2 regions of the Micromonospora sp. bgisy143 genome follow, and region 2 is predicted to be linked to the other one. Evidence: riboswitches for the same ligand, from Rfam matches in the RefSeq annotation. Region 2 holds a riboswitch; the other holds the start of a gene.
The links. Region 2 has a riboswitch for thiamine pyrophosphate ahead of AC3EN4_RS16035 (ECF transporter S component). Riboswitches for the same ligand answer to the same signal wherever they lie in the genome.

Region 1 (10,184 bases), on a different contig from region 2:
GAACCGCCCGCGCCACCCTTGTCGGTGTAGGTGGCCTCGAAGACCGCGAACACGTTGGCCTCGGCGCCGTGCCCGGAGGCGAGCGACGTCTGGACCGTGCCGGTGCAGCCGGTGTGCTGCTCCAGCGGGTGGGCGTGCTCGTCGTGGCCGAGCAGCACCTGGAGGTTGACCTTGGAGCAGTCGATCTGCCCGTCCTCGGGGTCGGTCACCTTGACCGTGTAGTTGACCTGGTCACCCCAGTTGAAGAAGCCACCGTCCGGCGGGAACTCGATGGTCACCGTCGGCGCGGTGTTGCCCACGGTGACCGGCACGTTGGCCACCGCGGTACGGCCCTTCGGGTTGGTCACGGTGAGCTGGGCGGTGTAGTTGCCCGCCGTCGCGTACGTGTGCGTCGGGTTGGCCTCGGTGGAGGTCTGCCCGTCGCCGAACGCCCAGGCGTAGGTGAGCGTGCCACCGTCCGGGTCCCGGGAACCGGCGCTGGAGAACTCCACCGTCAACGGGGCCGGACCCGAGGTCGGGTTGGCGGCCGCCGCCGCGATCGGCGCACGGTCACCGGCGATGTAGTCGATCCGGTAGACCCCGGAGTTGTCGTTGTTGCCGCCGAAGCCGCTGCCCCACTCGATCAGGTACAGCGCGCCGTCCGGACCGAACTCGAAGTCCATCGGCCGGATCATTGACATGCCCGGGAGCAACTGGTTGATGTCCACCAACGACTTGCCGTCGGGGGTCATCTGCATCGTGTACATCTTGTTCTGGTTCCACTCGCCCAGCAGCGCCTTGCCGTCGTAGTAGGCCGGCCACTTGCGGGTCGAGTTGAGGTTGGCGTCGTACCGGTAGGCCGGGCCGCCCATCGGAGCCCCACCGCCACCGATCTCCGGGTACCGCGCGTCACCGGCGTAGCCGTAGTCGACGGTGGCCGGGATGACCGGCGGGAGGTTGGTCAGACCCGTGTTGTTCGGCGAGTTGTTCACCGGCGCGGCGCAGTCGAACTTCGGACCGCTCGGGCCGGACGGGAACGTGTAGTCGTTGTACGCCTCGTTCGTGCCCGTGCAGTACGGCCAGCCGTAGTTGCCGGGGGTCACGACGTTCCACTCGACGAGACCGCGCGGGCCCCGGTCCGGGTTGTTCGAGTTGGCGTCCGGCCCGTAGTCACCGACGTACAGCGTGTCGGTCTTCGGGTCGGTGCCGATCCGGAACGGGTTGCGGAAGCCCATCGCATAGATCTCGGGACGGGTCTTCTCGGTGCCCGGCGCGAACAGGTTGCCCGACGGCACGGTGTACGTACCGTCGTCCTCCGGGTGGATCCGGAGCACCTTGCCGCGCAGGTCGTTCGTGTTGGCCGAGGTGCGCTGCGAGTCGTAGTCCTGGCGACCCGGACGCTCGTCCAGCGGCGCGTACGCGTTCGACTCGAACGGGTTGGTGTTGTCACCGGTGGCCAGGTACAGGTTGCCGGCGCTGTCGAACGTCATGCTGCCGCCCGCGTGGCAGCAGGTGTTGCGCTGGGTGTCGACCCGCAGCACCTGCTTCTCGCTCGCCAGGTCGATGGTGTCCCCGGTAACGGTGAACCGGGACAGCAGGTTCCGCGACACGTTGTCGTTCGGGGCGTAGTACAGGTACACCCACTTGTTGGTGGCGAAGTCCGGGTCGAGCCGGATGCCGATCAGGCCGTCCTCGTTGCCGGTGAAGACGTCCAGGTCGACGGCGGTGACGGTGTTGCCGGTGTCCGGCTTGATGATCTGCACCCGACCGTCGCGCTCGATGTAGAAGACCCGCCCGTCGGGGGCGATGTCCAGCTCCATCGGGTTGCTGGTGTTGCTGTCCAGCGTCACCTTCTCGAAGCTGGCGGTCTTCGACGCGCCGCAGTCGGCGTCGACCACGCCGGCCGCCGTCTGGATGCCGCCGAGCAGGTGCTTGAGGAACTCGGGCTCGGCGTACGACTCACGGGTGTGCCCGCCGCCGGTGTACCAGGAGCGGCCACCGTCGAAGTCCTGGCACCACGCCGTCGGGTGGTCGGCGCCCATCGCGCCGGCGCCCGGGGTGTAGCTCTTCTCGTCCAGGCTGGCCAGCACGTGCACGTCCGGCCGCGGGTTGGTCTGGAAGTTGTACCACTCGTCGAACCGGGACCAGCGCTCCGGCAGTCCGGCGGTGGACGGGTGGGTCGGGTCCTCCACCTTGACGGTGGCCTGCTGGTTCTGCGGGTGGTTGGCGAAGTACGCGCCGACCAGGTCGCCGTACCAGGCCCAGCTGTACTCGGTGTCCGAGGCGGCGTGGATGCCGACGTAACCGCCGCCGGCCTTCACGTACCGCTCGAAGGCCGCCTGCTGATCGGCGTTGAGCACGTCGCCGGTGGTGGAGAGCCAGATCACGGCCTTGTACTTGGCGAGGTTGGCGTCGCTGAACGCGGCACCGTCCTCGGTGGTGTCCACCGTGAAGCCGTTCGCCGCGCCGAGTTGCTGGATGGCGGCGATGCCGGTGGGGATGGAGTCGTGGCGGAAGCCGGCGGTCTTCGAGAAGACCAGGACGGAGTAGGGGTCGGCCGCTGCGGCCTTCGGTGCCTTCGGCACCGCCTGGGAGAGCGGAGCCGCGACAGGCACGTCTCGCGCGGGGATCTGCGCTCCGGTCGGAGCCGCCTGCGCCGGGGACCCGAGAAGGGCCGTCGACGTCAGGGCTAGGGACAACAGGGTAGCGGTGAGTGGTACACGGGCACGACGAGAACGGGACACGCCGCCTCCAATGTCGCGGTGGACAGGACTCGCGGGGCCGGCTCGCCGAAGACCGTCCCAGATGGAGCCGGTGGGGACGCCGTGCCAGGGCGTCCACGCCGGCATTTTGTCGAATCGCTGAACAAATTAGTTCTGCTGCATCGATGTCCGGCAAGATGCCGGCGGGTAACGGTTCTGCAACGGCGGGCGACATTCCGAACAGGACCGGAGAAAGCACCCCGATCGATCTCTCGCGCCGGGCCGCCGACCCGTCCCTTGGCAGCGCGCCGGAACTGTCGTACGGTGACAGGCAAGTAACCCACGGGAGCCCGGTGTACCGGGCTGAGAGGGGGGCTGACAGCCCCCGACCGTCGAACCTGATCCGGGTAATGCCGGCGCAGGGAGGAGCGTTGCCGTGCCGTCCCTTGGGCGACTGCATCTGATCACCGACACCCGACCCGGGCGCGACCCACTCACCGTGGTCCGGGGCGCCCTCGCGGCGGCCCGCGCCGACCTCGTCGTGCAGGTCCGGGTCGAGGACTCGGCCACCGACCGCGAGGCGTACGACCTGGCCCTGCGGGTGTTGGCGTTGGCCGCGCCGTATGGGGCGACGTGCCTGGTCAACGACCGGCTGCACGTGGCGCTCGCGGTCGGTGCCGCCGGTGGACACGTCGGCGCCGACGACCTGCCGGTCGCCGCGGCCCGGCACGTGCTCGGCGCCACCGGCGTGCTGGGCGCCACCGCCCGCGAACCCCGGACCGCGCTCGAGGCGGTCGTCGCCGGGGCCAACTACCTGGGCGTCGGCCCGTGCCACGCCACCAGCACCAAGGCCGGTCTGCCCGACCCCATCGGTTCCGTCGGGGTACGCGACGTCGCCGACGCGGTCGACGTGCCGGTCATCGCGATCGGGGGAGTGACCGCCGACCGGGTGCCGGCGCTCCGCGCCGCCGGGGCGTACGGGGTGGCCGTGGTCGGGGCGATCTCCTCGGCCGCCGACCCCGCGCGGGCGACCACCGAACTGCTGCGGGCGCTGGCGTGACGCGTACCGACGTGGCGGTGGTCGGTGCGGGTCCGATCGGACTGGCCGTCGCGTGGCGCTGTGCCACCCGTGGACTGCGCGTCGAGGTGCACGACCCGACGCCCGGATCGGGCGCGTCGGCCGTCGCCGCCGGGATGCTCTCCCCGGTCGCCGAGGCGTACTTCGGGGAACGGCGCCTGACCGAGCTGCTGGTGGCGTCCGCCGCCCGGTGGCCCGGGTTCGCCGCCGAGCTGACCGAGGCCAGCGGCACGCCGATCGGCTACCGGACCGAGGGCACCCTGATGGTCGGACTGACCGGCGACGACCTGGCCGAGGCACGCCGGCTGTGGGCGTACCAACAGGGTCTCGGTCTGCCGGTGACGCCGCTGCGCCCCAGCGAGCTGCGCGACCGCGAACCGGCGCTCGCCCCACGGGTGCGCGGCGGCGCGCTCGCGCCCACCGACCATCAGGTCGACCCCCGGTTGCTGGTGCCGGCGCTGGGCACCGCCGCGCGGCGGGCCGGCGTGACGTTCGTGCCCCGGCCGGTCCGGCGGCTGTCCGATGTGGATGCCGGGGTCACCGTGGTCGCGGCCGGTTGCGGCGCGGCCGCCCTCACCGGCCTGCCGGTGCGGCCGGTGAAGGGCCAGATCCTCCGGCTGCGCGCGCCCGGCGGCGTCGCGCCGGGCTTCCGGCACGTGATCCGGGGGTACGCCGACGGCGAACACGTCTACCTGGTGCCCCGTGCCGACGGCGAGGTCGTCCTCGGCGCGACGGTCGAGGAGCGGTCGGACACCACCGTCACCGCCGGCGCGGTGCAGCGGCTGCTGCGCGCCGGGATCGATCTGCTGCCCGAACTGGCCGAGTACGACCTGGTGGAGGCCGTCGCCGGGCTGCGGCCCGGCACCCCGGACAACGCGCCGATCCTCGGGCCGCTGCCCGGCCGACCGGGCGTGCTGGCCGCCACCGGACACCACCGGCACGGCATCGTCCTCACCCCGGTCACCGCCGAGGCGATCACCGACCTGGTGCTCACCGGAGTGCCCGATCCGCTGCTCACCGGCTTCGGCGCCGACCGGTTCGCCGACCCGATGCGCAGTTTCGAGGAGGAGTGATGGAGCTGACGGTGAACGGTGCCGGGCGTAGCGTGCCCGGCGGGGCGTCGGTCGCCGACCTGGTCCGCGACGTCGTACCGCACCAGCGGGGCGTCGCGGTCGCGGTCAACGGCGAGGTGGTGCCCCGGGCCGGCTGGCCGGCCACGGTGCTGCGCGACGGCGACCGGGTCGAGGTGCTCACCGCCGCGCAGGGCGGGTGAGCGGCATGCCGTTCGACCTGGGCGGGGAGACGTTCGGCTCGCGGTTGATCCTGGGCACCGGTGGGGCCGCGAACCTCACCGTGCTGGAACAGGCGATCCGGGCGTCCGGCACGGAACTCGTCACGCTGGCGCTGCGCCGGGTGGACACCGCACCGGGCACCGGCGGCGGGCTGCTGGACCTGCTGGACCGGTGCGGCGTACGGCTGCTGCCGAACACCGCCGGCTGCCACACCGCGACTGAGGCGGTGAAGGTGGCCCGGCTGGCGCGCGACGCGTTCGACACCGACTGGGTGAAGCTGGAGGTCATCGGCGACGAGCGGACGTTGCTGCCGGACGGGGTGGAACTGCTGCGCGCCGCCGAGGAACTCGTCGCCGACGGTTTCACCGTGCTGCCGTACACCAGTGACGACCCGGTGCTCGCCCGCCGTCTCGCCGACGTGGGCTGCGCCGCGGTGATGCCCGCCGGTGCGCCGATCGGCTCGGGGCTCGGCATCGGCAACCCGCACCACATCCGGCTGATCCGGCAGAGCGTGGACGTGCCGGTGATCCTCGACGCCGGCATCGGCACCGCCTCCGACGCGGCGCTGGCCATGGAGTTGGGCTGCGACGCCGTCCTGCTGGCCAGCGCGGTCACCCGGGCCGCCGACCCGGTGGCGATGGCCACCGCGATGCGGTACGCCGTCGAGGCCGGTCGCCTCGCCGCCCGCGCGGGCCGGATCGCCCGGCGCTTCCACGCCCTCGCGTCCACTCCGGACGAGGGAAGACCGGACCTGTGACGGGGTCGGTGCCGTCGGGGGTCGTGCTGCTCACGGACCGGCGTTCGGCGCGACGCGGGCTCGACCGGGTCGTGGCGGCGGCGGTCGCCGGGGGAGTGCGCTGGGTGGTGCTGCGGGAGAAGGACCTACCGCGCGCCGAACGCGCCGCCCTCGCCGCCGACCTGCGCGCGATCCTCGCCGACGTCGGCGGGACCCTCGTCGTGGCTGGCCCCGACCCGCTGGGCGGTGACGCCGTCCACCTGCCCGCCGCCGGCCCGTACCCGCCGCCGTCCCACCGCCTGGTCGGCCGCTCCTGCCACAACCAGACCGAACTGCACCGCCTGACCACCGAGCACTACGCCACAATCTCCCCGATCTGGCCCACCAGAACCAAACCCGGCTACGGCCCACCCCTGGAGACCGACGGCCTCCGAAAGCTGATCGAGACCAGCCCGGTGCCCGCCCTCGCCCTCGGCGGCGTGGAGACACCCGAACAGGTAACCGCCTGCGTGCAAGCAGGAGCCGCCGGAGTAGCAGTGCTCGGCGCCCTCATGCGAGCAGAAGACCCCAAAGAAACAGCCCACCAACTAACAAGCGCCTTCCAAGAGGCGGTCACCCGCGAGAGCTGCAACTGCCCCGCGCAGGTCTCCACGTCAGGGCTGCGGCCGACCGTGCCCACGCAGGGATCAAGCCTGACCGCCCGGAGTGGGCACGGTCGGCCGCAGCCCTCAACCGCAACCAGCGAGGGATCAAGCCTGACCGCCCGGAGTGGGCACGGTCGGCCGCAGCCCCAAAGCGCAACCAAAGAGGAGAGATGACCCCGAAAACCACCCTGACAATCGCGGGCTCAGACTCCGGCGCAGGCGCGGGAATCCAGGCCGACCTCAAGGTCTTCGCGGCGCTCGGCGCGTACGGCACGAGTGTCCTCACGGCGGTCACCGCACAGAACACGCGGGGTGTGGACGCCGTCCTGCCGTTGCCGCCGCGCACGGTCGAGGAGCAGTTGGACAGCGTGCTTGCCGACTTCACCGTGGGGGCGGTCAAGACGGGGATGCTCGGCACGCCCGCCGTCGCCGATGTGGTGGCCCAGGCCGCCCGGGACGGCCGGCTGCCCCAGCTCGTCGTCGATCCGGTGCTGGTCGCCACGAGTGGGCACCGGCTGGGCGTGGTGGGTGCGGTGGAGCGGCTGCTCCCGTACGCCCGGGTGGCGACGCCGAACTGCGCGGAGGCCGCGGCCATCACCGGACGCGGCGTGGACGACGTGGCGGGGATGGTCCTGGCCGCCGAAGCACTGGCCTCCGGCGGCCCGGAGTACGTGGTGGTCACCGGCGGCGACGTCGGTGGAGACGAGGCGGTCGACGTGCTGTGCGGCGGCGGTGTCACCACCCTGCTGCGCGGTCCCCGGGTGGACACCCGGCACACCCACGGCACCGGCTGCTCGTTCTCGGCGGCCATCGCCGTGCGGCTCGCGCTGGGCGATCCGGTGCCGGCGGCGGTGCAGGCCGCCAAGGAGTACGTGTTCCGCGCGCTGACCGGCGGGCGGGGCTGGGAGCTGGGCGCGGGGCGCGGACCGCTGGATCACTTCGGCTGGTCCGCCTGATCACCAGGGAGGTTGTCATGCAGGCACGAGGCAAGGTGTACGTCGAGGGGTCGCGGCCGGATCTGCGGGTGCCGTTCGCGGAGGTGAAGCTGACCGGTGACCTTCCGCCGGTACGGCTCTACGACACGTCCGGTCCGGGTTCGGATCCGGACGTGGGGTTGCCGGCGCTGCGCGGCCCGTGGATCGCCGAGCGTGGTGACGTGGCCCCGGTGCGGGGCGCGGGTACGCCGCTGGCCGGGGTGGACGGTCGTCGACCCACGCAACTCGCGTACGCGCGGGCCGGTGTGGTGACGCCGGAGATGGAGTTCGTGGCGATCCGGGAGAACGTCGACCCGGAGCTGGTGCGGTCCGAGATCGCCGCCGGCCGGGCGGTGCTGCCGCTCAACGTCAACCACCCGGAGTGCGAGCCGGCGATCATCGGCAAGGCGTTCCTGGTCAAGGTGAACGCCAACATCGGCACGTCTGCGGTCAGCTCGTCGGTCGCCGAGGAGGTGGAGAAGCTGACCTGGGCGACCCGCTGGGGCGCGGACACCGTGATGGACCTGTCCACCGGCAAGCGCATCCACGAGACCCGCGAGGCGATCGTGCGGAACTCGCCGGTGCCGATCGGGACCGTGCCGATCTACCAGGCCCTCGAAAAGGTCGGCGGCGACCCGGTGAAGTTGAGCTGGGAGGTGTTCCGGGAGACGGTCATCGAGCAGGCCGAGCAGGGCGTGGACTACATGACCGTGCACGCGGGCGTGCTGCTGCCGTACGTGCCGCTGGCCGTGGACCGGGTGACCGGGATCGTCTCCCGGGGTGGCTCGATCATGGCGGCCTGGTGCCTGGCGCACCACGAGGAGAACTTCCTCTACACCAACTTCGCCGAGCTGTGCGCGATCCTCGCGCGCTACGACGTGACGTTCTCGCTCGGGGACGGGCTGCGCCCCGGCTCGATCGCGGACGCCAACGACGAGGCGCAGTTCGCCGAGCTGCGTACCCTCGGCGAGCTGACGAAAATCGCCTGGGAGCACGACGTGCAGGTGATGATCGAGGGCCCGGGCCACGTGCCGATGCACAAGATCAAGGAGAACGTGGACCTTCAGCAGGAGTGGTGCCACGAGGCCCCGTTCTACACGCTCGGGCCGCTGACCACCGACATCGCGCCGGCGTACGACCACATCACGTCGGCGATCGGCGCCGCGATGATCGGCATGTTCGGCACCGCCATGCTCTGCTACGTCACCCCGAAGGAACACCTCGGCCTGCCGGACCGGGACGACGTGAAGGCCGGCGTGATCGCGTACAAGATCGCCGCCCACGCGGCGGACCTGGCCAAGGGGCACCCGGGCGCGCAGGCGTGGGATGACGCGCTGTCCAAGGCGCGGTTCGAGTTCCGCTGGGAGGACCAGTTCAACCTGTCCCTCGACCCGGAGACCGCGCGCTCGTACCACGACGCGACCCTGCCGGCCGAGCCCGCGAAGACCGCCCACTTCTGCTCGATGTGCGGCCCGAAGTTCTGCTCCATGAAGATCACTCAGGAGCTGAAGGAGTACGCCGCCCGCGGCATGAAGGACAAGTCGGCGGAGTTCGTCTCCGGTGGCGGCAAGGTCTACCTGCCGCTGGCCTGACCGGGCTCGCCGTGACCGGCGGGGCATGATCGACTCGGGTTCGGTGACGTCGGGGCATCCGCGCGACTGGATTGGCCCGGCTGCACGGAACCCGAGTCGATCAGTTCAGTCGCGGTGGTGCCGGCCGGTGGAGCGCAGCGAGCGGCGGCCGCTCTCCTGCTCGGGCTCGTTGTCGGTGACCGGCTTGCCGAGGCCGGCGACCCAGTCCACGAACTCCTCGTCCTGCGCGGGCAGGGGCTCGGCCGCGTCGGGCGCGGTCCGGCTCTCCTCGTCGGTGCGCGCTCGGTTACGCCGGAACAGACCACCGAGCCGTCCCCGCCGCGAGGACTGCCGGGCGTCGTCCGTGGACGTCCCTCCCGTGTCGCCCTCCGGTGTGCCGGCGGTGTTGGACGCGCCGCCCTGCTCCGGCAGGACCGGAGGGATCGACGGCGGCACGATGGACCTCGCCAGGGCGGCCAGCGCGCTGGCCGCCTCGTCCGGGCCGATCGTGCTGCTGGCCGGCCCGGTCGTACCGGTGGCCGGGTCGGGCGATCCGCTCTGGTCCGACGTTCCGGTGCCCGGGTCCGGTGTCCGGGTACGACGAGTGGTGTCGAAGGCGTCCCAGCTGGGCACCCGGCTCAGGTCGGGCAGCGGTGGCCGGTGCCGGAAGCGGGGCGTCCGGTCGGTCGACTCCGCTGCGTCGTCGGAGGCGTACGCGGCGGAGGGCTCGGGATCGGCCGCCGCCGTGGCCCCTGAGGAGGTGGCCGCCCAGGTCGGTGCCGCAGGCGTCCACCGGTCGGCCCCCGCGACCGCACCGAACAGCGAACCGCCCGGGCCGTCCTCGGCGGAGGCCGGGTCGGTGCGGTCGGCACCGGAGGTCGGGGTCGGCACGGCATCGTCGGCCCGGACGGGGGTGTCCGACGACGTGTCGGACGGGCTCCCCGCGCCCGCTGCCTCGGCCCGCGGGTCCCCGCCGGTCCGGGCGGCTGCGGCGGGCTCGGGGCTCGGAGCCCCCGTCTGGTCCGGCGCCGAAGCGTCCCGGTCCAGCGGCCGGGCGGCGTCGGCGCTGGTGGTGCCCTTGCCGGCGCGGGTCGCCCGCCGGGCGCGTACACCGGTCGGAGCGGCCGTTTCGTCGGTGGCCGTCGTCCCGTCGGCTGCGGCAGTGTCGTCGGTGGCCGGCGTCCCGTCGGTTGCGGTCGTGTCGTCGG
Region 2 (10,184 bases):
GCATTGCCCAGTGGGCGGTGATGGCCGTCGCGGTGCCACTGGCCGCGGCCGGCGCGCGCCGGCTCAGCCACACCCTGGAGGCCCGGCGTGGTCCCTCCGGGGCGACGCGGCTGCTGACGAAGGGTGCGGACCTGATCCGCCCGCAGAAAGCCAAGCGCCGCCGATTCTGGTAACGCTCCCCACCGACCCACTTCCCCAACCCGGCGCCGCCCCGCACAAACTCGTGCGAGGCGGCGCCTCCCCATACCCCCACCCCACGCCCCACCCCTTAGTCCCGCCGATCTTGCAGTTTCGGTGGCGACGAAAGGTGCGGAAGTGGACTGATCGACCACCATAAGTGCAAGATCGGCGGGGCTGAGGGCTGAGGGCTCAGGGTTGGGGTGCGGGGTGGGGGATTTTGGGGCTTGTCGGGGTGGGGGTCGGTAGGGTTCGGGAGGGGGAGCGGGAACTGTCGGGTGGGGGTGGGTGTGCGGGATCTCCGGTACAAAATGATCATGGCGTTGAACGCGGCCGACCTGGGTGACCCGATCTGTGAGCAGGTCGCCGAGATCTGCGCCGAGATCGCCGAGCAGCACTGCGCGGAGTTCGGTCACACCCCCGCGCTGCGTACCGGTGAGATCGCCGAACTGGCCATCGGAGAGCCGGCCCTGAGTTGGGCGCCGTCGACCCCCGACGCCGGGCAGCGTGCCTGGTGACCGCACCCGCCCCGGCGGTCGACGTACGCCGCGCCCAGGACCGCTTCGCCACCCGGATCTCCTGGCTGGACTCCAAGCACTCGTTCTCGTTCTCCCGGCACTACGACCCGGCCAACACCCACCACGGGCTGCTGCTGGTCAACAACGACGACGTGGTCCGGCCGGGCGCCGGCTTCGAGACCCACCCGCACCAGGACATGGAGATCGTCACCTGGGTGCTGCGGGGTTCGCTGGTGCACCAGGACTCCACCGGCCACTCCGGTGTCATCTACCCGGGCCTGGCGCAGCGGATGAGCGCCGGCACCGGCATCCTGCACTCGGAGAAGAACGACGCCTGGCGCCTGAACAACCAGCAGCCGCACAGCGACCCGGTGCACTTCGTGCAGATGTGGGTGCTCCCCGACGAGCAGGGTGTCGACCCCGGCTACGAGCAGTTGGAGATCGAGGACGAGTTGCTGCGCGGCGGCCTGGTGCCGATCGCCTCCGGGATGGACCGCTACGACGGCGCGTCCGCCATCCGGATCCGCAACCGGTACGCGACCCTGCACGCCGCCCGCCTCCGCCCCGGCGACGAGGTCACCATCCCGGACGCACCCTTCGTGCACCTGTACGTGCCCGACGGCACGGTCACCCTGGAGGGCAGCGGCCCCCTCGGCACCGGCGACGCGGCGAGGCTCACCATGACCGGCGGTCGACGGGTCAGCGCCGACGAGCCGGCCGAGATCCTCGTCTGGGAGATGCACGCCACGGTGGCCTGAGTGTCCGCAGGGCCCTCATGATCGTGCTCGAACATGGATGTAGTGGCCTCCCTGCATTGCGGAGGCCACTACATCATGGTTCGAGCACGATCTTGCCGTGGGCCGTGGGCCGTGGGCCGTGGGCCGTGGGCCGTGGGCCGTGGGCCGTGGGCCGTGGGCCGTGGGCCGTGGGCGTTACGCCGGGGACTCGGTCTTGTCGCCGGCCCAGGTGGTGTGGAACGAGCCCTCGCGGTCGACCCGCTGGTAGGTGTGCGCGCCGAAGTTGTCCCGCAGACCCTGGATCAGCGCGGCGGGGAGCCGCTCGGCCCGCAGCGCGTCGAAGTAGGCCAGCGACGACGAGAACGCCGGCGTCGGCACACCCGCCTGCGCCGCGTCGGCCACCACCCGCCGCCAGCTCGGCACGCCCGCGCTGACCGCCTCGGCGAAGTACGGCGCCACCAGCAGCGTCGGCAGGTCGGGCTGCTCGTCGTACGCCTCGCGGATGCGGTTCAGGAAGCGGGCCCGGATGATGCAGCCACCCCGCCAGATGGTCGCCGTGCCGCCCAGGTCGATGTCCCAGTTGTACTCGCTGCTGCCGGCGCGGATGTGGTCGAAGCCCTGCGCGTACGCGACGATCTTGGAAGCGAGCAGTGCCCGGCGGACGTCCTCGACGAACGCGTCCCGGTCGGCCACCTGCCACTTCTCACCGGCGTCCGGGAACGCCCGGCGGGCCGCCTCACGCTGGTCGACGTGCCCGGACAGCGAACGCGCGAACGTCGCCTCGGCGATCCCGGTGATCGGAATGCCCAGGTCCAGGGCGCTCTGCACGGTCCACCGGCCGGTGCCCTTCTGCTCGGCCCGGTCCTGCACGATGTCGACGAACGCGCGACCGGTCGCCGCGTCGGTGTGCGCCAACACGTCGGCGGTGATCTCGATGAGGAACGACTCCAGCTCGCCGCTGTTCCACTCCCGGAAGATCTCCGCGATCTCCGCCGGGGTGGCGTCCAGCCCGGCCCGCAGCAGGTCGTACGCCTCGGCGATGAGCTGCATGTCGGCGTACTCGATGCCGTTGTGCACCATCTTGACGAAGTGCCCGGCGCCGTCCGGCCCGACGTGCGTGCAGCACGGCACACCGTCCACCTGGGCGGCGATCTTCTCGAACATCGGCCCGAGCTTCGCGTACGACTCGTCGGAGCCGCCCGGCATGATGCTCGGGCCGAGCAGCGCGCCCTCCTCGCCGCCGGAGACGCCGGTGCCGCTGAAGTGCAGCCCCTGCGCGCGTAGCGACTCCTCGCGGCGGCGGGTGTCGGCGAAGTGCGCGTTGCCGCAGTCGACGATGATGTCGCCCTCGTCCAGCAGCGGTACCAGCTCGTCGATGACCGCGTCGGTGGGCGCGCCCGCCTTGACCATCACGATCACCGCGCGGGGACGCTCCAGCGACGCCACGAAGTCGGCCATCGTCTCACCGGGCACGAAGGTGCCCTCGTCGCCGTGCTCCGCGACGAGGCTGCGGGTGCGTTCCGGGGACCGGTTGTGCACCGCCACGGTGAAGCCGTTGCGGGCCAGGTTGCGGGCCAGGTTCCGGCCCATCACCGCCAGCCCGGTCACGCCGATCTGCGCTGTCGCCTGCTGAGCCATTCGTGCCGCCACCTCTCGCCGTCGAACTGTCCCTGCGACGGTATCGCGGCATCCGGCATCACGGGCAGGTCGTCCCACGGCGGGTCACCGCCTGGTCGCGGGCCGTCCGTCCACCACGTACATCGCGGTCGTCGCACCGGCCGCTCACCCCTGGGCGAGTCGTTCCTCCACCCGCGCCACCTTCGCCGTGAGCGCATCGGTGACCCCGGGTCGGACGTCGGCCTTGAGGACGACGCTCACCCGGGGCGCCTGCGCGGCCACCACGTCGACGGCCCGCTTGACCACCGCCATCACCTCGTCCCACTCGCCCTCGACAGTGGTGAACATGGCGTCGGTCCGGTTCGGCAGCCCGGACGCGCGTACCACCCGTACCGCCTCGGCGACGAGGTCGCCCACGGATTCGCCACCGCCCAGCGGAGTGATCGAGAACGCGATCAGCATGTGCCGATCGTGCCAGTAATTCGGATGCGCGTCCTCCCCGTCGGCGGTTAGGGTCTCGGCATGCGTAACTGACGCCCCCTTCCGAGCCGGTCCGCCGCCCCGCGTCGCGGTCCGTGCGCTCCCGGGCGTCGCGCGCTCTTCCCTGCGCCGTCGACGGCGTCAGCCGCCCGATCCCGGTGAGCAGTCCCTCCCACTCCACCGTCGCGCCGCGACGGTCACCAGCCGATCCGACCGACCGCCGGAGCGCGGGAACGGCCGGGACGGTCGGCACCGAAGGAGGCCCGGATGCCCGCCAGGCGTAACCCGAAGAAGTCCCGTACCCCGAAGATGACCCCGTCCGGACAGGTCCCGGCGGCCGACCACGGCCCGGCCAGCCCTGCTGCCGAGGGCGAGTCGGCGCTGCCGGCGGCCCTGGTCGAGCCCACGCCGCTGGCGGCGTTGGTCGACCCGGCGGCGACCATCGAGCCGTTGCGGCCCGGAGCTGTCCCGACCGACGTGGCACTGCCGGTCGACGTGCCGGCGGCGGTCGACGCGCCGGCGGTGGAGGATCTGCCGACGCCGGCCCGGCGACCGTCCGCGCCCACGGCCGGACCGCCGACGGGCGGCAGCCGCTCGGCCGGCGGCCGCAGTCAGCCGGCGGGCCAGACCCGCCGCTACGCCTTCCGGCGTAGCTGACCGAGCCGTCCGGGGCCGTGGGCGCCGGTCGGTGACAGCAACGTCCGGGATGTAGTGGCTTCCCACTCTGGTGAGGCCACTACATCCCCGAAGTTGCGCGGATCTTGCCACCGGCTGGCCGCCGATCGACCGGCCCGCCGGCCCTGCCCAAGCCCGGGCTGCGGCCCGGCACGCGGCGGCCAGCGTGCGGCGGCCCTGCCCAGGCCCGGCACGTCGCCCGGCATGCGGCGACCACGCACGTGGCGGCCACACACGCGGCGGTCCGGCATGCCGCCCGGCGCGCCGTGGCCCCGCACGGCGTGGCCCCGCACGCCGTGGTCCGGCACGCCGTGGCCGCAGGCCGTGGCGCGGCGCGGCGGTGTCAGCCGAGCAGGGGGCGGAAGGTTCCGGCCAGGATGCTCGTCGTCAGCGCCGCGCCGGCCAGCGCGGCCGCGCCGACGATCAGCAGCGTGTCGGCGAGTCCGAAGCGCTGTCGGCGGGCAACGGTACGGGGTGTGCCGGCGTCGAAGCCGCGGGCGTCCATCGCGACGGCCAGCCGGGTACCTCGACGGATCGCCCCGACCAGCAGTGCGAACGCCGTGGACGCGAAGAGTCGTAACTTGGCCACGGGATTGCGTCCCGCGTCGACGCCGCGTGCGCGTCGGGCCATGCTGATCATCTGCCACTCCTGGCCGAGCAGCGGTACCAGCCGGAACGCGGCCAGCGCCCCGACGGCGAACCGGGCGGGCGCCTTCGCGTTCTGGATCAACGCGTCCGCCAGGTCGGTCGGGTCGGTGGTGGCGAAGACGATCACGCCGGGCAGGGCCACCGCGAAGATCCGCAGCACCAGTCCGAGCGCGGTGAGCAGCACGCCGGTGCTCACCAGTACCGGTCCGGCGTGCAGCAGGACACGACCGGACTGGTCAGCCGCGAAGAGCACCAGGGTGACCAGGATGCCGACGGCGCTGAGCAGCAACGGCAGGGCCCGCCGGGCCAGCACCCGGTAGCGCAGGCCGAACAGCGGCAGCACGGCCAGTTCGACGCCGATGGCGATCGCGGGGGCCACCGGGTCGAGCGTGGCCAGCAGGGTGAACGAGAAGACCAGCGCAGCGGCTAGCTTCGCCACCGGGTTGCGCCGGGCCAGCGGCGCTCCGGGCCGGGCGACCGGTTCGATGCTGATCATCCGCGCGCCTCCCGTCCGGCGTCGAGGCGTCGGTTGCCGCGCGCTACCACGCTCACGGCCGCTCCGAGGCGTCGGTTGCCGCGCGCTACCACGCTCACGGCCGCTCTGAGGCGTCGGTTGCCGCGCGACACCATCCTCACGGCCGCTCCGAGGCGTCGGTCGCGCGTCACCACCCTCACGGCCGCTCCAGGGTGACGGTGCGGTCGGCGAGCGCCGCGACGAAGTCCGGGTCGTGGGTGACGCTGACGACGCCGTGCCCGGCGTCGCGCAGGTCCGCGAAGAGGTCGACCAGCTCACGCCAGGTGCGCCGGTCCTGGCCGAAGGTGGGTTCGTCGCAGATCAGCAGGCGGGGCGCGGTGGCCAGGGCCGTCGCCACGCTGAGGCGTCGCGCCTCCCCGCCGGAGAGGGTGTACGGGTTGGCCACCGCGAGCCGGGTCAGCCGCAACCGTTCGAGCAGCCCGGCCACCGTCTCCTTGACGGCCGCCTCGGGTTGACCCGTCCGGCGGGGGCCGAGCGCCAGTTCGTCGAAGACGGTGCCGGTGACGAACTGGTGCTCCGGGTCCTGGAAGACCGATCCGATCCGTCGGGCCAGCACGGGCGCGCGCCAGCGGTGCGGGGGAGTGCGCTGGTGGGTGCCGGCCAGTTCGGCCGAGGCGGTCACCCGGCCCGTTCCCGGTTTGAGCAGTCCGCCGAGCAGCAGCGCCAGGGTGGACTTGCCGGCCCCGTTCGGTCCGCGTACGGCGAGGGCCTCTCCGGCGCGTACCGTCAGATCGGTGGGGCCCAGCCGCGACGGCAGGCCGAGCCGGTCGGCGGTGAGCAACACGTCGCCGGCGGCGGCGGTGGCCCGGCGCGGCGCGATGGGGTGACCGGGCACCCAGACCCCCTCGGCGGCGAGGGCGTCGCCGTGCGCGGCGAAGACCGTGTCGGGTGGCCCGTCCGCGCGGACGCCGCCGCCGGGCTCCAGGACGACCACCCGGTCGACCAGCGGCAAGGCCTCGGCGACCCGGTGTTCGACGAGGATCAGGGTGGTGTCGGCGTCCAGCGCGCCCGCCACCGCGTCCCGGACGAGGGCGGCCCCGGCCGGGTCGAGGTTCGCGGTGGGCTCGTCGAGCAGCAGCAGGCCGGGCCGCAGGGCCAGCGCGCCGGCCAGGGCGAGGCGCTGCTGCTCGCCGCCGGAGAGGGCGGCCGTGTTGCGGTCCCGGGGGTACGGGAAGCCGACCCGGCGCAGCGCCTCGTCGACGCGCGGCCAGATCTCGTCGGTCGGTACGCCCCGGTTCTCCAACCCGAACGCGACGTCGTCGCCGCTGCGCGCCATCACCAGCTGGGTCTGCGGGTCCTGGAAGACGATCCCGACCCGCTCACGGCCCTTGCGGGGGGCGAGCCCGTCGATCTCGACGGTGCCCTCCTGCTCGCCGGAGTCCTCGGGCAGCAGCCCGGCGAGGGCGGCGAGCAGGGTGCTCTTGCCGGCCCCCGAGGGCCCGAGCAGCAGCACCCGCTCCCCGTCCGCCACCCGCAGATCCACCCCCCGCAGCGCCCACGCCCGCCGCCCGGCGTGCCGCCACCCAAACCCCCGCAGCAGTACCCCCACCACCCCTCCTCCCGGGTCGCCGTCGTCGTTGATCAAGAGGTTCGCGTCAGAAACCCGCCTCGCGGTGACGCCAACCTCTTGATCAACGAGGTAAGGGCAGGTTCTAGATCAGGGCGCGGGTGCGGCCTGACGGGAGGCGGTCCAGGACGCCGGTGTTGGCCAGGGCGCGGGTCAGCGCCCAGCCGCCGACGCCCGCGATGATCGTGGCGCTGACGATGGTGAGCAGGGCGTACGGGATGCGGTAGTTGACCAGCTCGGTCTCACTGTTCCAGACGAAGAAGTCGAACAGCGCCGCGCTGAGGCCGGTGAGCGCGCCGGCCAGCATGGCGGTCGGCAGCCGGTACGAGCGGTAGCGGAAGGCGGCGAACGCCAGCTCGGCGCCGATGCCCTGCACGATGCCCTGCGGGATGACCGTGCCGGCCCACTGGCTGCCCAGCAGCGCGGAGACGACCGCCGCCACCGTCTCGCAGTAGAGCGCCGCGCCGGGCTTGCGGATGACCAGCCCGCCGACCACGGCCGGCATCAGCCACACGCCGTAGATCAGCGTCTGCGCCGGCGGGAAGAAGGCGAACGCGCCCTCGGTGGCGCTCCAGACCAGGCCCCAGGCCCAGAAGATGACGCCGAAGGCGACCGCGATCACCGAGGCGACCACGATGTCGATCGTGCGCCAACGGTTGGTGGTGTTGTCCATGCTGTGCTCCCAGTTCAGTGGTACGAACCAGGAGAAGACGCACGCCGCGCGACCGGTGGCACCGGACTCACGGCGCGGCTGGAGGTCGACCGAACTCCCTGCGCTGGCATTACCCAGATCAGGTTCGAGGGTCTGCGGGCGTACCCGCACTCTCAGCGCTGTGCGCTCCCCTGTCGGATGTGAAGTTGTCTCGCTGACGCTAGCACCGACCAGGGGTAACGGCCCAGCAGGGCGTCCCGGGGTCCGCGCATCCGGGCCGACGCGACGACGGCTGGGTAGGCTGACGATCATGCAGGTCGACGCGCGGGGTCTGACGTTCGAGGTACGCACCGGCGGCCCGTCCGACGGCGACCCCGTCCTGCTGCTGCACGGCTTTCCGCAGCACAGCGGCGAGTGGGACGAGGTCGTGCCGCGGCTGCACGACGCCGGCCTGCGCACGTACGCGCTGGACCAGCGGGGCTACTCGCCGGGCGCGCGCCCCGCCGAGGTGGCGGGGTACCGCATCCCCGAACTGGTCGCCGACGCCGTGGCGGTGCTCGACGCGCTCGGTCTGGACGCCGTGCACCTCGTCGGCCACGACTGGGGCGCGGTCGTGGCCTGGGCGGTGGCCGCCGCGCACCCGCAGCGGGTCCGGACGCTGACCGCGGTGTCGGTGCCGCATCCGGCGGCCATGGCGCACGCGCTCGCCACGGACGCCCAACAGAAGGCCCGCTCGTCGTACATCGCGCTGTTCCGCAAGCCGGACAAGGCCGAGAAGGTGCTGTTGGCGTGGCACGCGACGGCGCTGCGCAAGCTGCTCGGCGGGGTGGGCGACGCCGCCCGGGTGAACCGGTACGCCGACCCGATGCGCGAGCCGGGCGCGCTCACCGCCGCCCTGAACTGGTACCGGGCCATGTCCCGCGCCGACCTGGCCGCCGTCGGCCCGGTCGCCGTACCGACCAGCTACGTGTGGAGCGACCGGGACGTCGCGATCGGCCGGACCGCCGCCGAGGCGTGCGCCACCCACGTCACCGGCGACTACCTCTTCGTACCCCTGGCCGGGGTGAGCCACTGGATCCCCGACGCCGCGCCCGCCGCGCTGGCCGAGGCGGTCCTGGCCCGGGTCGCCGGGACGGCCTGAGTCGTGCCGGGCGGGGGAGAGCGGTGACCGTGCCCACCGGCGGACCGGGCACCCGCCGGTCGATCGCCGCGCAACTCCGGCTGCTGGGCGTACGCCCCGGATCGACGGTGCTCGTGCACACCGGGATGCGCGAGCTGGGTTATGTCTGCGGCGGGCCGCAGGCACTGGTGCTCGCCCTGCGGGACGCGCTCGGCCCGGACGGCACGATCGTGGTGCCCACCCACACCCCTGACAACAGCGACCCCGCGCAGTGGCGGAACCCGCCGGTGCCGGTGGACTGGTGGCCGCTGATCCGCGCCGAGATGCCCGGCTTCGACCCGGTGGTCACGCCGAGCCGGTACATGGGCGTCCTCGCCGAGACGGTCCGCTGCTGGCCCGGGGCGCGGCGCAGCACGCACCCCCAGGTGTCGTTCGCGGCGCTCGGCCCGGCGGCCGAGCGGGTGGTCGCCGGGCACGCCCTGGCCGACATGCTCGGCGAGGTCTCACCGCTGGCCCGGCTCTACGACCTGGACGCCGACGTGCTGCTGCTCGGCGTCGACCACGGCGTCAACACCTCGCTGCACCTGGCCGAGTACCGCCGTCCCACAGTCGTCCGGGAGCGGCTGGGCGCGGCGGTGCGGACCGCCGACGGGGGCCGCGAGTGGGTGTGGTGGCAGGACGCCCGGCTCGATTCGAGCGACTTCGGCGCACTGGGCCGCGACCTCGACGACACGACGGTGGTCCGCCTCGGCCCGGTGGGCACCGGAACGGCGAGGCTGGTACGCCAGCGGGCGGCGGTCGACTTCGCGGTGCGGTGGTTCGCCCGCAACAGACGGACGGAGGACGTATGACGGTGAGCGCCGAGGACTACCTGGCCGTGGTGACCGAGACGATGGCCCGGGTGGCCGCCAGCCAGGCCGAGGCCGTGGGTCGGGCCGCCGACCTGATCGCCGAGGCGGTACGCGCCGACGGGGTGGTGCACGCCTTCGGCACCGGGCACTCGGAGGCCCTCGCCATGGAGATCGCCGGCCGGGCGGGCGGGCTGGTGCCCACCAACCGGATCGCCCTGCGGGACCTGGTGCTCCTCGGCGGTGAGCCGACCGACCTGCTCGGACCGCTGCTGGAACGGGACCCGGCGGTGGCGCACCGGCTCTACGAGCTGGCCCCGGTGCGACCCGCCGACGTCTTCGTGCTCGCCTCGAACTCCGGGGTCAACGGCGCGATGGTCGAGTTCGCCACGCTGGTCAAGCAGCGGGGCCACGCGCTGGTGGCGATCACCTCCGCGCAGCACTCCGGCCGGATGACCTCCCGCCACCCGTCCGGACGCAAACTGGCCGATATTGCCGACGTGGTGCTCGACAACGGCGCCCCGTACGGTGACGCGACGCTGCCGCTGCCGGGCGGGGGCGCGGTCGGCGCGGTCTCCTCGATCACGGCCGCGCTGCTGGCCCAGCAGAT

Region 1: linked by a shared signal. The riboswitch ahead of thiE (thiamine phosphate synthase) and the one ahead of AC3EN4_RS16035 (ECF transporter S component) in region 2 are both predicted to bind thiamine pyrophosphate.

The regions. Positions count from the first base shown of each region.
Region 1 is NZ_JBYIRN010000015.1:126,426-136,609, reverse strand. It holds gene AC3EN4_RS18885 (ThuA domain-containing protein) at 1-2,723, opposite strand, end outside; TPP riboswitch at 3,014-3,123, shown strand; gene thiE (thiamine phosphate synthase) at 3,118-3,741, shown strand; gene thiO (glycine oxidase ThiO) at 3,738-4,832, shown strand; gene thiS (sulfur carrier protein ThiS) at 4,832-5,032, shown strand; gene AC3EN4_RS18865 (thiazole synthase) at 5,029-5,808, shown strand; gene AC3EN4_RS18860 (thiamine phosphate synthase) at 5,805-6,605, shown strand; gene thiD (bifunctional hydroxymethylpyrimidine kinase/phosphomethylpyrimidine kinase) at 6,602-7,387, shown strand; gene thiC (phosphomethylpyrimidine synthase ThiC) at 7,405-8,997, shown strand; gene AC3EN4_RS18845 (hypothetical protein) at 9,103-10,184, opposite strand, start outside.
Region 2 is NZ_JBYIRN010000012.1:24,304-34,487, forward strand. It holds gene AC3EN4_RS15995 (hypothetical protein) at 1-173, shown strand, start outside; gene AC3EN4_RS16000 (thioredoxin reductase) at 495-695, shown strand; gene AC3EN4_RS16005 (pirin family protein) at 692-1,453, shown strand; gene gndA (NADP-dependent phosphogluconate dehydrogenase) at 1,628-3,070, opposite strand; gene AC3EN4_RS16015 (MTH1187 family thiamine-binding protein) at 3,215-3,511, opposite strand; gene AC3EN4_RS16020 (hypothetical protein) at 3,797-4,186, shown strand; gene AC3EN4_RS16025 (energy-coupling factor transporter transmembrane component T family protein) at 4,548-5,348, opposite strand; gene AC3EN4_RS16030 (ABC transporter ATP-binding protein) at 5,524-6,939, opposite strand; gene AC3EN4_RS16035 (ECF transporter S component) at 7,040-7,627, opposite strand; TPP riboswitch at 7,705-7,809, opposite strand; gene AC3EN4_RS16040 (alpha/beta fold hydrolase) at 7,917-8,747, shown strand; gene AC3EN4_RS16045 (AAC(3) family N-acetyltransferase) at 8,771-9,577, shown strand; gene AC3EN4_RS16050 (sugar isomerase domain-containing protein) at 9,574-10,184, shown strand, end outside.